4 regions of the Blautia sp. HA8986 genome follow, and region 1 is predicted to be linked to each of the others. Evidence: predicted binding sites of a transcription regulator. Region 1 holds the regulator's gene; each other region holds the start of a gene.
The links. The regulator HrcA, encoded in region 1, represses chaperone genes, less so after heat shock. The targets are predictions, from matches to a motif close to TGTTAGCACTCNNNNNNNNNGAGTGCTAACA.

Region 2: a site for HrcA is predicted at 1,440-1,470, ahead of groES (co-chaperone GroES). Genes of this name have one in related genera too.
Region 3: a site for HrcA is predicted at 1,799-1,829, ahead of groES (co-chaperone GroES). Genes of this name have one in related genera too.
Region 4: a site for HrcA is predicted at 1,627-1,657, ahead of htpG (molecular chaperone HtpG). Genes of this name have one in related genera too.

What each region holds. Positions count from the first base shown of each region.
Region 1 is NZ_JBWLUQ010000001.1:1,564,449-1,567,656, forward strand. Features, by position in the region: gene grpE (nucleotide exchange factor GrpE) at 1-615, opposite strand, end outside; gene hrcA (heat-inducible transcriptional repressor HrcA) at 634-1,677, opposite strand; gene AC04Q4_RS07320 (ABC transporter substrate-binding protein) at 1,852-3,105, opposite strand; gene AC04Q4_RS07325 (glycoside hydrolase family 172 protein) at 3,121-3,208, opposite strand, start outside.
Region 2 is NZ_JBWLUQ010000001.1:1,449,705-1,452,912, reverse strand. Features, by position in the region: gene topA (type I DNA topoisomerase) at 1-274, shown strand, start outside; gene codY (GTP-sensing pleiotropic transcriptional regulator CodY) at 422-1,207, shown strand; gene groES (co-chaperone GroES) at 1,506-1,790, shown strand; gene groL (chaperonin GroEL) at 1,838-3,208, shown strand, end outside.
Region 3 is NZ_JBWLUQ010000001.1:931,210-934,417, forward strand. Features, by position in the region: gene AC04Q4_RS04300 (ABC transporter substrate-binding protein) at 1-729, opposite strand, end outside; partial or broken gene AC04Q4_RS04305 (MATE family efflux transporter) at 779-1,489, opposite strand; gene groES (co-chaperone GroES) at 1,489-1,776, opposite strand; gene rlmH (23S rRNA (pseudouridine(1915)-N(3))-methyltransferase RlmH) at 2,026-2,505, opposite strand; gene AC04Q4_RS04320 (DNA translocase FtsK 4TM domain-containing protein) at 2,505-3,208, opposite strand, start outside.
Region 4 is NZ_JBWLUQ010000001.1:299,204-302,411, forward strand. Features, by position in the region: gene AC04Q4_RS01280 (choice-of-anchor D domain-containing protein) at 1-1,543, shown strand, start outside; gene htpG (molecular chaperone HtpG) at 1,769-3,208, shown strand, end outside.

The DNA.
Region 1 (3,208 bases):
GCTGTGGCGTACTACAAAATCCTTATAAGTGTAACCTTTCTGGAATTCTTCCACCACAATGTTCTCGCCAACCTCTTCATCCTCCACATGCATCACTGCATTATGGAAATCCGGGTTAAACTCTTTACCAACTGCTTCGATCGGCTTCACACCGAGCTCATCCAGTGTTGTGGTAAGCTGCTTGTAGATCATTTTCATTCCATCTGCAAAAGCATCTCCTTCCTGCGCCTGTGCAAGACCTCTTTCGAAGTTATCCACAACCGGCAGGATCTTCTCAACGATCTCTTTCGCTCCGATGATATACATGCTGGATTTTTCTTTTTCTGTTCTTTTACGGAAATTATCAAATTCAGCCATGGTTCGCTTCAGGCGATCGGTAAGCTCCTCCACCTTCTGCTCAGATTTATCTTTTTTCTTCTTTCCGAAGAAGGAAGTCTTTGATTTTTCTTCTTTTTTATCCTGTGGGGCAGTTTCTTCGCCTGGAGTATTATTTTCTTCCTCCGGCAGATCTTCTCCCTCCGGTGTCAGGTTTTTTTCTTCCTGATCTCCGTCAGTTACGGGAATCTCGTTCTCCGCTTCCTGCTCTTCGGATGTTTTCTTTGTTTCCTCCGACACTTTTCTTCTACCGCCTTTCTAAGTTTTCTTCTTTTTCAAAACGTCATCCAGATGATTCTTCAGTTCCTTCAGACTGTCCACTACATTCTCATAATCCATTCTCTTGGGGCCGATGATCCCGATGGTTCCGTACATTCCGTCTCCCAGTTCATATCTGGCAGTTACAATGCTGCAGTCCTTCATGGTCTGGATCGGCATCTCATCACCAATGTAAACCTGGATTCCTGTATTTTCTCCATCTGACATCTGTTCTTTCACAAGATCGGCAAGTTCATGCTTCTCTTCAAATGCGGAGATCAGCTCCGTTGCCTTCTCTTTATCGGCAAGCTCCGGATACTTGAAAATGTTAGTTGCACCTGAAGTGTAGATCTCCATATCTTCCTCTTCCACATGAATAGTGGCTGCCACTGCATCCAGAACTGTGGCCACCACACCACTATGGCTGCCTGCCTGTTCCTTCAGCCTGGCGATCATCCCAAGATTGATATCCTGGATCGGAATCCCATTGAGATTGGTGTTAAGAAGAAGATTCAGCTTCAGGATCGTCTGGTCGTCCATTTCCTCATCCAGATTGATGATCTGGTTCCGGACTGTGTTGTTGTCACTGACAACCACTGCCACAAGCTGAAGCTCGCTCATTCTCGACAGCTGGATGAACTTGATCTTGTTGCCGCTGTACTGCGGAACGGAAACCATGGTAGCGTAATTGGTATTGGAAGCAAGAACCTTCGCAACCTTCTTAAGCACCTTATCCATCTTATCTGTCTTCTCAATGATCAGATCCCGCAGCTCTGCAACCTCGGCTTCCTTCTCCTTCATCAGCTCATTAACGTAAAGTCTGTAGCCCTTATCAGAAGGAATTCTTCCTGCTGAGGTATGAGGCTGGACGATATAGCCCATATCTGTCAGGTCTGACATTTCATTTCGGATCGTTGCGGAACTTACATTGAGATCCGCATACTTGGAAATGGTCCTGGAGCCAACCGGTTCTCCGGTTTCCATATAGGTCTTGATGATTGCTTTTAAGATTTTTTGCTTGCGCTCATTCAACACCTCTTCCATGAAGCCATCTCCTTTCCTTTTTATTCTTCCTGACGGATGTTGATTCTTTTTTATATCTGTTAGCACTCATTTTAGTGGAGTGCTAACATCTACAGTCTTTAAGATATCACCATGTAAAATATTTGTCAATATGTTTTGAAAAAAAGTTCTTATTTTTTCGCAACAAAAAAAGCATCAGTACGATGCTTTTTTGTAATACTGGTCTATGCAGTTCTGTGCCCCGGCAAAAAATTCCGCTTCTGTTTTCTGTCCCAGCACATATTTCTGAAATTCCGTTCCCATGGACGAAACAGCTTCTATGGAATCGGCACACAGTGGTCTTGCCTTCAGCTTATAATCTTTCAGATATTGCCGGATCATTTCAATTCCCTCCAGCTCAAGACTCTTATCCTCGATCACATCCAGTCTTGCCGGACACATTTTTGTCAGCTGTCCGTAATTTTTACTGGCCTCATATCCGGACACATACTGAAGGAACTTCAGAGCTGCTTCTTTATGCGCAGAATTTTTATTCAGTACATACTGCCAGGTTGCGATATTGGTCACCTTCTCGTCAAATTCCGGAAATGGTGCCATATGGAGCTTATCTTTTCCATACACGCCTGCATTCTGAAAGGTACTCAACGCACCAGTATACATGAACATACATCCATACTGGCCGTTTATAAATTTTTCATTCAGCTGGTCATGCTGGTCGATCAGATTCTCCTCTGATATCATCCCTGTATCCAGCATTCGCTTCATATATTCTGCCGCTTCTCTTGTTTTCGGATCCGTCCAGTCTGTATAATCTCCTCCGAAAAAATCGACATACTCGCTGATACTATTATATATGTAAGAAATCTCCCATGCATCCCCGTATGCATATTTTCCCGTATTCTGAAGCTTTTTCTGAAGGATCTCAAGATCACTGAGACAGGAGAGTCTGTCCAGACCAGCCTGATCCAGCAATTCCTGGTTCACCCAGAATGCCATGATATCCATTTTGAACGGTACCGAAAAAATATGTCCGTCTGACATGCATATTTCTTTCAGGTATTCCTGTGGAAAATTCGCCGCTGTCTCCTCTGTCATAACGGTATCTTCCAGCGGAAAAAGAAATCCCTTATTTTTAAATTCGGATATCATCTCATCATTTACTGTGATCAGATCCACCGAATCATCTCCCGATGTCAGAAGAGTTGCTATTTTGGCCTGACGATTGTCCGCATTAGCCGGACATTTTTCGATATGAATCTCTATTCCAAGATCTTTTTCCGCCTGGCTGATAAAAGAATCAAAGCCCTCTGTGCCTGCATCCACATGAAGGATCGTCAGTTCCTGTCTGTTCTCCGGTACAATATCAGATGCAGCCTCCTTCTTCCGGACTCCACATCCTGTCACTGCCAGAGCCAGGGCAAACGCCACGCAAAATACCTGTTTTTTCAATCTCTACCACCCTTTTTATCTGGGCCATCTGTCCTCTTTTGACATCAACGGCTGGAACGGTGCATGAGGAAGTGTCTGATACCAGTATGCTACACTTGCCACA
Region 2 (3,208 bases), 110 kb from region 1:
ATTCCCGGACTGCCGTAATACGAAACCATATTATGAGAAAATCGGCGTTGCATGTCCGAAATGCGGTGGCGAAATTGTCATGAAAAAAACGAAAAAAGGCAGAAAATATTACGGATGTGAGAATAATCCGGAATGTGATTTCATGTCCTGGCAGAAACCTTCTGCAAAGAAATGTCCGAAATGTGGCAATTATATGCTCGAAAAGGGAAATAAGCTGGTTTGCAGCCAGGAAACCTGCGGATATGTAGAACAAAAGCCAAAAGATGAAGATTGATTGAATAGATGCTTTTCAACCAATTTTCAGAAAAGCCCGTTAAAAATGAAAAAAATATAAAAATGTCTTGTAAATTTCCAGAATAACGTGTAATATTAGACTAGAAAAACGATTTCTTTCAAGGTACGAAAGTGAAAGGAGGAAAAAATGAGCGTTCAGTTGCTAGATAAAACTAGAAAAATCAACAAGCTTCTGCATAACAGCAGTTCAAGCAAGGTAGTGTTTAACGACATTTGCCAGGTGCTCATGGAAACCTTAAGTTCCAACATCCTGGTACTCAGCAAGAAAGGTAAGGTTCTGGGAGTCAGTATTTGTCCTGGCGTGGATGAGATCACAGAGCTGATTGACGATAAGATCGGAGGACATATTGATCCGTTATTGAACGAGAGATTTCTCGGCGTTCTTTCCACAAAGGAGAATGTCAATCTCCAGACACTTGGTTTCGAGCATGTACCCGGAAATTATCAGGGAATCGTGAATCCGATAGATATTGCAGGTGAGAGACTGGGAACATTATTTATGTACCGTAATGATCACCCTTATGATATTGAAGATATCATCGTCAGTGAATATGGCACAACTGTTGTTGGCCTGGAGATGATGCGTGCGGTTCATGATGAGAATGCAGAAGAAGACAGAAAGCAGCAGATCGTGAAGTCTGCATTCAGTACACTGTCCTTCTCAGAACTTGAGGCTATCATCCATATTTTTGACGAGCTGGATGGAGATGAGGGAATCCTTGTTGCCAGCAAGATTGCTGACAGAGTGGGTATTACAAGATCCGTAATCGTTAATGCACTGCGTAAATTCGAGAGTGCAGGCGTGATCGAGTCCCGTTCTTCCGGCATGAAAGGAACTTACATTAAGGTTCTTAATGAAGTGATTTTCGATGAGCTGGAGGAGATTAAGGCACAGAGAAATAAGAAAGCATAAGCATACGCTTGGTTTGTGAGCTATATAATAAAGAACGTAACGAAAGAGACTGTCCGTTATCCGGATAGCCTCTTTTTTTACGGCGAATGTGCTGAAAAAATTAAAATAAATACTGAAATTAAGAAAAAATGAGAAAACAAGAGAATAAATGAGAAAATAAGAGTATATATTAGAATTATCATATCTTAAAAGAGTTGCGAAAAATATGAAAATTCACTAATATAGCCATAGTGATTAGCACTCGTAGAAAGTGAGTGCTAGCAAGCGAAATCGAAACTGATAAGGAGGAACATAGATCATGAAGTTAGTACCTTTAGGTGACAGAGTAGTATTAAAACAGGTTGAAGCAGAAGAAACAACAGCTTCCGGAATTGTACTTCCAGGACAGGCACAGGAGAAACCACAGCAGGCAGAAGTTATTGCAGTTGGCCCTGGTGGAATTGTAAACGGTAAAGAAGTTAAGATGGAAGTAGAAGTTGGAAATACAGTTATCTACTCCAAATATGCAGGAACAGAAGTTAAGATGGACGGAACTGATTATATCATTGTAAAACAGGAAGATATCCTGGCAGTTATTAAATAATATAAACATCTTATCGTATATCAATATAAACAGGAGGTCATTATATCATGGCAAAAGAGATTAAATATGGCGCAGAAGCCAGAGCAGCACTGGAAGCTGGCGTAAATAAACTTGCAGATACAGTAAGAGTAACACTTGGACCGAAAGGAAGAAATGTAGTACTTGATAAATCTTTCGGTGCTCCGCTTATCACTAACGATGGTGTTTCCATTGCAAAAGAGATCGAGCTTGAGGATGGATTTGAGAACATGGGTGCTCAGATCATCAAAGAAGTTGCATCCAAGACTAACGATGTAGCAGGTGATGGTACAACAACAGCTACTGTACTTGCTCAGGCAATGGTACATGAGGGAATGAAAAACCTGGCAGCAGGTGCCAACCCGATCATCCTCAGAAAAGGAATGAAGAAAGCAACAGATGTTGCAGTAGAAGCAATCAAAAATATGAGCCAGACGATCAACGGCAAAGAACAGATCGCTAATGTAGCGGCAATCTCTGCAAGTGACGAGCAGGTAGGACAGCTTGTTGCAGACGCTATGGAGAAAGTTTCCAAAGACGGTGTTATCACTGTTGAGGAGTCCAAGACCATGCATACAGAGCTTGATCTTGTAGAAGGAATGCAGTTTGACCGTGGATACATTTCCGCATACATGTCAACAGATATGGAGAAGATGGAGGCAACTCTTGATGATCCGTACATCCTGATCACAGATAAGAAAATCAGCAACATCCAGGAGATCCTTCCGCTTCTTGAGCAGGTTGTTCAGGCTGGTGCGAAACTCCTTATCATCGCTGAGGATGTTGAGGGCGAGGCTCTTACAACTCTGATCGTAAACAAACTGAGAGGAACATTCCAGGTAGTAGCTGTCAAAGCTCCTGGATATGGCGACAGAAGAAAAGAAATGCTTCAGGATATCGCAATCCTTACAGGTGGTCAGGTAATCTCCGATGAGCTTGGTCTTGACCTGAAGGAAGCTAAGATGGAGCAGCTTGGACGTGCTAAATCCGTTAAAGTTGCAAAAGAGAACACAGTTATCGTTGATGGTCTTGGAGACAAAGACGCTATCGCAAAACGTGTTGCGCAGATCCGTGCACAGATCGAGGAGACAAAATCCGAGTTCGATAAAGAGAAACTTCAGGAGAGACTTGCAAAACTGGCTGGCGGCGTAGCTGTTATCCGTGTTGGTGCTGCTACTGAGACAGAGATGAAAGAAGCAAAACTTCGTCTTGAGGATGCTCTTGCAGCAACAAAAGCAGCTGTCGAGGAAGGTATCATCGCAGGAGGTGGATCTGCTTACATCCATGCTTCTAAAGAAGTTGCAAAACTTGCAGCAACACTTGAGGGAGATGAGAAGACAGGTGCTTACGTAATCCTGAAAGCTCTTGAGGCTCCGCTGTTCCATATCGCTGCAAATGCA
Region 3 (3,208 bases), 630 kb from region 1:
AGAGCTAGAATCCTTAACGATCTTAAATGTGATGGAATCCAGGTTTACATCCTGGAAATAGTCATCAAATTTCGTTACTTTAAAGTACTCGCCGGATTTATATTCTTCGAATTTAAACGGTCCGTTTCCTACCGGATTATTGTTCAGATCGCTCTCACCGATGTTCTCAACACCCTCATAAATGTGTTTCGGAATGCAGTAAACCTGGCTTAGTCCACCGAGAAAACCTGCTGAAGAAGAACCCAGGGAAAGTTTCACTGTAAGGTCATCTACCTTCTCCGCCTCTACAGCCTTGTCATTCACATATCCATAAGAAGCATATGGTACGTTCTGCTTCTCATCTACCAGAACCTGCATGGTAAATACAACATCATCTGCTGTAAGCGGCTCACCATCATGCCATTTAAGTCCGTCTTTCAGCTTCAGGGTAAATTCGCTGGCATCATCGTTGGCTGTTACACTTTCGCAAAGTCCGTTTCCGTAATACATCTCTCCGTTCACGATCTCAAAAAACGGGCTGTACAGTGCCTGCATCATATCAAAGCTTGTCTGATCCACAACATAAAGTGGATTGATGTTCTGTGGGTCTGCTGTCTCTGCAATAGTGATATTACCGCCCTCTGCCTTGGCTTCTTCTGTATTTTCTGCTGCAAAAACCGCTGTTCCTGCAAAAACTGTAGTTCCTGCTACTGCAGCTGCAAGAAGTGCTGCCAGTACTTTTTTTCTCATCTCTTAGTTCCTCCTCTGATCCAGTGAATATCTCCATTTTCCCACCGGGTTAGTATGATATAGGTAAAATAGTACTATATCTTCTATTCATTGTCAAGTTTATCCGGAAATATATGTGGATTTTCTCACTGCATTTCGATAAAATCTTATGTATTATTCTACCTGTAGAAACAGGATGCGTCAAGAAATTTTTTATATAAAAATCTCCAGGACTTCTGTAACGAAAATCCCGAAGATGGATCCAGTTAATGGTACAGTTGATCACCAACGTCATTACAGACAGGGCAAATGCAATCCCTGCGATCTCCACACACCGAAGTGTTGCCAGCAGTATCTGAGTAATGGCAAAGAAAAAATATGTAAACCGGATGATCGTCAGGTAGGACATTCCTGCCTCAATGATCGTCTGATCTGTTGTAAAAAACCCAAGCAGCTGTCTCGGAAAAAAACTTGCCAGTATAAACAGGATCAGGGCAATAAAAAGGCCTGTGCGCATGGCTCAGGCACTGATCTTTCTTACCGGCTGCGTTTCCTTCTTTCCCCAGTACTGGCTGCCAAATATGACAAGTCCGTCTCCCAGTGCCATAAGCAGCTGCTGAAAGACGGACTGTACCTGATTCACGGTCGTTACACCGGATAATGCAGTTTCACTGAATGCACCAAGCATGATATTATCTGCAAGATTAACGCTTAAAGTCACAACATTCTGCAGCACCAGCATGGAACACAGTTTCAGAAAATTGCGGTAAAAATTCTTCATTATTCCTCTACAATGGCAATAATATCATCGGCATTGATCACCAGATATTTCTCACCTTCATATTTAATCTCAGTTCCTGTGTATTTACCATAGATAACACGATCGCCCGGTTTCACCTGTACCGGTACTTCCTTACCGTCTATGACCTTACCGCCGCCTACTGCGATAACCTCTGCCTGCTGTGTCTTCTCCCTGGAGCTATCCGGAAGTACGATGCCGGATGCTGTCTTATCCTCTGTCTCAAAATACTTCACGATGACTCTGTCCTGAACTGGTTTTAATGCCATAATGATTTCCTTCTTTCTGTATTATTAGCACTCTTTTATCTCGAGTGCTACTCTTTTCTTATCATACTACAAATCAGGGAATTGTCAAGTTATTGTTTCGCCTGAAATACTGCTGGGCACTGCCAAATTACTGTTCACTCCGTTCTCAGTAACACGCTTCGCGATGCACAGAATTTATGCTGATCGCATAAATTCACGCGGTATGTCTCTGTTCTGGCATAAACGGTCTCTTCCTTTAAAGCAGATATTTTATTTATGATATGGTTCACCGTTAATAATGCGATAGCTTCTGTAGATCTGTTCCAGAAGGATCACCCTCATCAGCTGGTGCGGGAATGTCATTTTGGAAAAGCTGAGAGCATAGTCGGATCTTTTAAGCACTTCCTTTCCAAGTCCTATGGAACCTCCGATCACAAACTGGATATGGCTGTTTCCCCTGATTCCCAGATTGTTGATCTTTTCTGCAAATTTCTCAGAAGTGAGCTGTTCTCCTGCAATCTCCAGGGTAATCACAAACGCATCATCCTTAATATATTTCAAAAGACGTTCACCCTCTTTGTTCCTGATGGAATCCTCCACTGTCTCACTGGCATTGTCCGGTGTTTTCTCATCGGCTGTCTCTATGATCTCCAGCTTGCAGTAACGGCTGAGCCGCTTGGAATACTCTGCAATCGCATCTCTTAAATATTTTTCTTTGATTTTCCCTACAGTAAGAATGCTTATCTTCATCAGCCGTTCTCCTCCAGATAATTCTCAAACTCTTCTGCTGACATCAGTACTTTACGAGGCTTGGTTCCTTCCTCTGGGCCTACAACGCCAGCATCACACAGCTGATCCATGATCCTTGCAGCACGGTTAAATCCGATCTTAAACATACGCTGTAGCATGCCGATGGAAGCCTTCTCTTTCTCAATAATGAACTTACCCGCATCTGTAAAGTATACGTCTCTGTCACCTCCACCGGCTCCTCCTGCTGCGCTGGCAGTATTCACCTGCTTCTCAATGGAAGTGTCATAGACTGCTCCCTGATTCTTATTAGAAACATATTCTACAACAGCACTGACTTCTTCATCAGACACAAACGCCCCCTGCAGTCTGGCAGGTTTCTGATATCCCTGCGGATAAAACAGCATGTCTCCTTTGCCGAGAAGTTTTTCCGCACCATTCATATCCAGAATCGTTCTGGAATCCACTCCTGAAGACACGGAGAATGCAATTCTGGACGGCATATTCGCTTTGATCAGACCTGTAATGACATTTACAGACGGTCTTTGCGTTGCAATGATCAGATGAATGCCTGCAGCACGGGCCAGCTGTGCAAGACGGCAGATAGCATCCTCCACCTCACCAGGTGCTACCATCATAAGGTCCGCAAGCTCGTCTACGATGATCACGATCTGCGGCATCTTTTCCGGAGCCTTCTCTCCCTCCG
Region 4 (3,208 bases), 1.3 Mb from region 1:
GAGCAATCCTTATGAAGATGAAATTGTTTTTTCTGTCGAAGAAGATGAAGCAGCCAGAGCAACAGTAACTGCCAGGGTGAGCGTAAAGGAAGCTGTTAAAGAGGAGCCATCTGTGAGTGTGGATCCTGCTGAATGGGATTTCGGCAGCCTGGAACAGGGATATGATACAGCTCCGGAGGCAAAGACGATCACTGTCACCAACACAGGCACTGTGGCTGTTCGTCTGGCACAGCCGACAGCTGTCAATTATGAAGTAGGAACGATCACGTCAGAAGTTATCAATCCTGATGAGAGTGCTTCATTTACAGTACAGCCGAAAACCGGCCTTTCCGCAAATCAATACAATGGCAGAATCAGTGTAAAAGATATTGATGGCAATACACTGACTTCGGTTTCTGTATCTTTTGCAGTGACAGAACCACAGCCTGTATACGATCTCTCCATCAGTCCGGAGAGCCTTGAATTTGGAACTTCTGAAGAAGGATACAAGAATGCACCGGCAGTGCAGACTGTTACAGTAACAAATACAGGAAATACCAGCATTACGCTGAAGCAGCCAGGGAGTGATTATTATATCATTGGAGAGCTTTCTGCATTGGAGCTTTCCACAGGCAGCAGTGCAACATTTACCGTACAGCCTAAGAACGGACTTACTCAGGGTGAATATCTGGAAGATATCAGTGTTTTCAACAGTGGAAACGTAAGCTGCTATGTGAATGCTCATTTCAGCGTTTCCAAGAAAACAGTTACTGCCAATAATCTTACAGGAATCAAAAAGCCATCAGACATCAAGGATCTTCCTAATGGAACTGAGAAATCTCAGAAGGCACTGAAACTTCCATCAACAGTGAAGATCACAACAACAAAAGGTGAAACGAAAGCATCTGTAAAATGGGATGTAAAAGGTTGTTCTTACAACCCGTCTTCTGCTGACAGGCAGATTTTTAATGTCAAAGGTACTGTTATACTTCCGGATGGAGTGAAGAATCCGGATAATATCAGTACTGTTATTGCCGTGAGTGTCACAGTAAAAGCATACAAAGGTACTCAGGCCAAAGAAACAGAGAATAAGATCACAGGTATTGATGCCAATGGCAAGTATGATACAAACAGCAAGATCACATTTACAGCGGTTGGCGCAGGTATGGATAATGAAAGCCCGAAGAAGGGAGATACAAGATATCTGCCGGGAAGCTGGAAGATCACAGAAACACGTACCTGGGATGCAGCTCCGTATACTGCTACTTTCCGTGTAAGCAAAGCAGGACAGTATACTCTTGCTGTTACGTTTAAGCAGCAGAAATACAATGGTTCAAAATGGGAGAATACAGGAAGCGAATCTTCCAAAAAAGTTACTTTTAATGTATCACAGGCAGCTAGTGTGACTGCAACAATTACACCAAATCCTTCTGTTACCGGAACAAATAAGAAATCAGCAGTACAGACAGGAGATAGTACACCAATCGTTCCATTTGCGATCATTCTTGTAGCTGCAGCTGCGTGCATTGGCGGAATCCTTGTGTACCGAAAAAATAAAAAATAAAACAGATAACGGATAAACCAGCATCCCTGCATGAAAAATGCAGGGATGTTTTTGATATGTAGAACAGAAGATGTGAAAATTGTTACTAGCACTCAAAATTGGCGAGTGCTAAATTTTGCTTGACTTTTGCAAAAAGTCGTATTAGTATATATTTATTAAAAAAACAGAAACAAGTTTCCGGTTCGCCGGAACATAAGGAATAAGAACAAAAGGAGAGTGACATACATGTCAGCAAAACATGGAAGTTTATCAATCAACAGTGAAAATATTTTCCCTATTATCAAGAAGTGGTTATATTCAGACCATGATATTTTTGTAAGGGAGATGATCTCAAACGGATGTGATGCGATCACCAAACTGAGAAAACTGGAAGTTATGGGTGATTACACATTCCCTGATGGTTACAAGCCAGCTGTCAATGTTATTGTAGATCCGGATCAGAAGACTCTGAAATTTATTGATAATGGTATCGGTATGACAGCAGATGAGGTAGAAGAATATATTACCCAGATCGCTTTTTCCGGTGCTACAGAGTTCCTTGAGAAATATAAGGATAAGACAACAGATGATCAGATGATCGGACATTTCGGACTTGGATTCTACTCTGCATTTATGGTAGCAGATGAAGTACACATTGATACACTTTCCTATAAAGAAGGCTCCGCACCGGTTCACTGGACCTGTGATGGCGGTACAGAGTACGAGATGGCAGATGGAAATAAGACAGTACCGGGGACTGAGATCACACTTTTCCTGAATGAAGAGAGCCTGGAGTTTGCCAATGAATACCGTATGAGAGAGGTTATTGAGAAATACTGTTCTTTTATGCCGGTAAACATCTACCTTTCCAAAGCTAATGCAGAGCAAGAATATGAGACAATTGATGAGGCAGATCTCCGTGAGGATGATGTGGTAGTTGAGCACATTCATGAGGAAGCTAAGACGGAGGAGCAAGAGAACGATAAAGGTGAGAAAGAAGTCGTAGAAGTATCTCCTGCAAAAGATAAAGTAAAGATCAATAAACGTCCGGTATCCTTAAGTGATACCAACCCGCTGTGGATGAAACATCCGAATGAATGTACAGATGAAGAGTATAAAGAATTTTACCGCAAGGTATTTATGGATTACAAAGAGCCGCTGTTCTGGATCCATCTGAACATGGATTATCCGTTTAACCTGAAAGGTATCCTGTATTTCCCGAAGATCAGAACAGAGTATGATTCCATTGAGGGAACTATCAAACTTTACAACAACCAGGTATTTATCGCAGATAATATCAAAGAAGTTATTCCGGAATTCCTGCTCCTTCTCAAAGGTGTGATCGACTGTCCGGATCTTCCACTGAATGTCTCTCGTTCTGCCCTGCAGAATGATGGTTTTGTAAGAAAAATCTCCGAGTATATTACCAAGAAAGTTGCGGATAAGCTTACTGGAATGTGCAAGACTGACAGAGAATCCTATGAGAAATACTGGGATGATATCAGCCCGTTCATTAAATTCGGATGCATCAAAGATGCTAAATTCGGAGAGAAGATGAATGATTATATTCTCTTTAAGAACCTGGATGGCAAATATCTCACTCTGAAAGACTGCATTGAAGAGAACAGGAAAGAAGAGATAAAAGAGGCAGAGAAAGAATCTGAGGAGAAGGCATCTGAGGAAAAC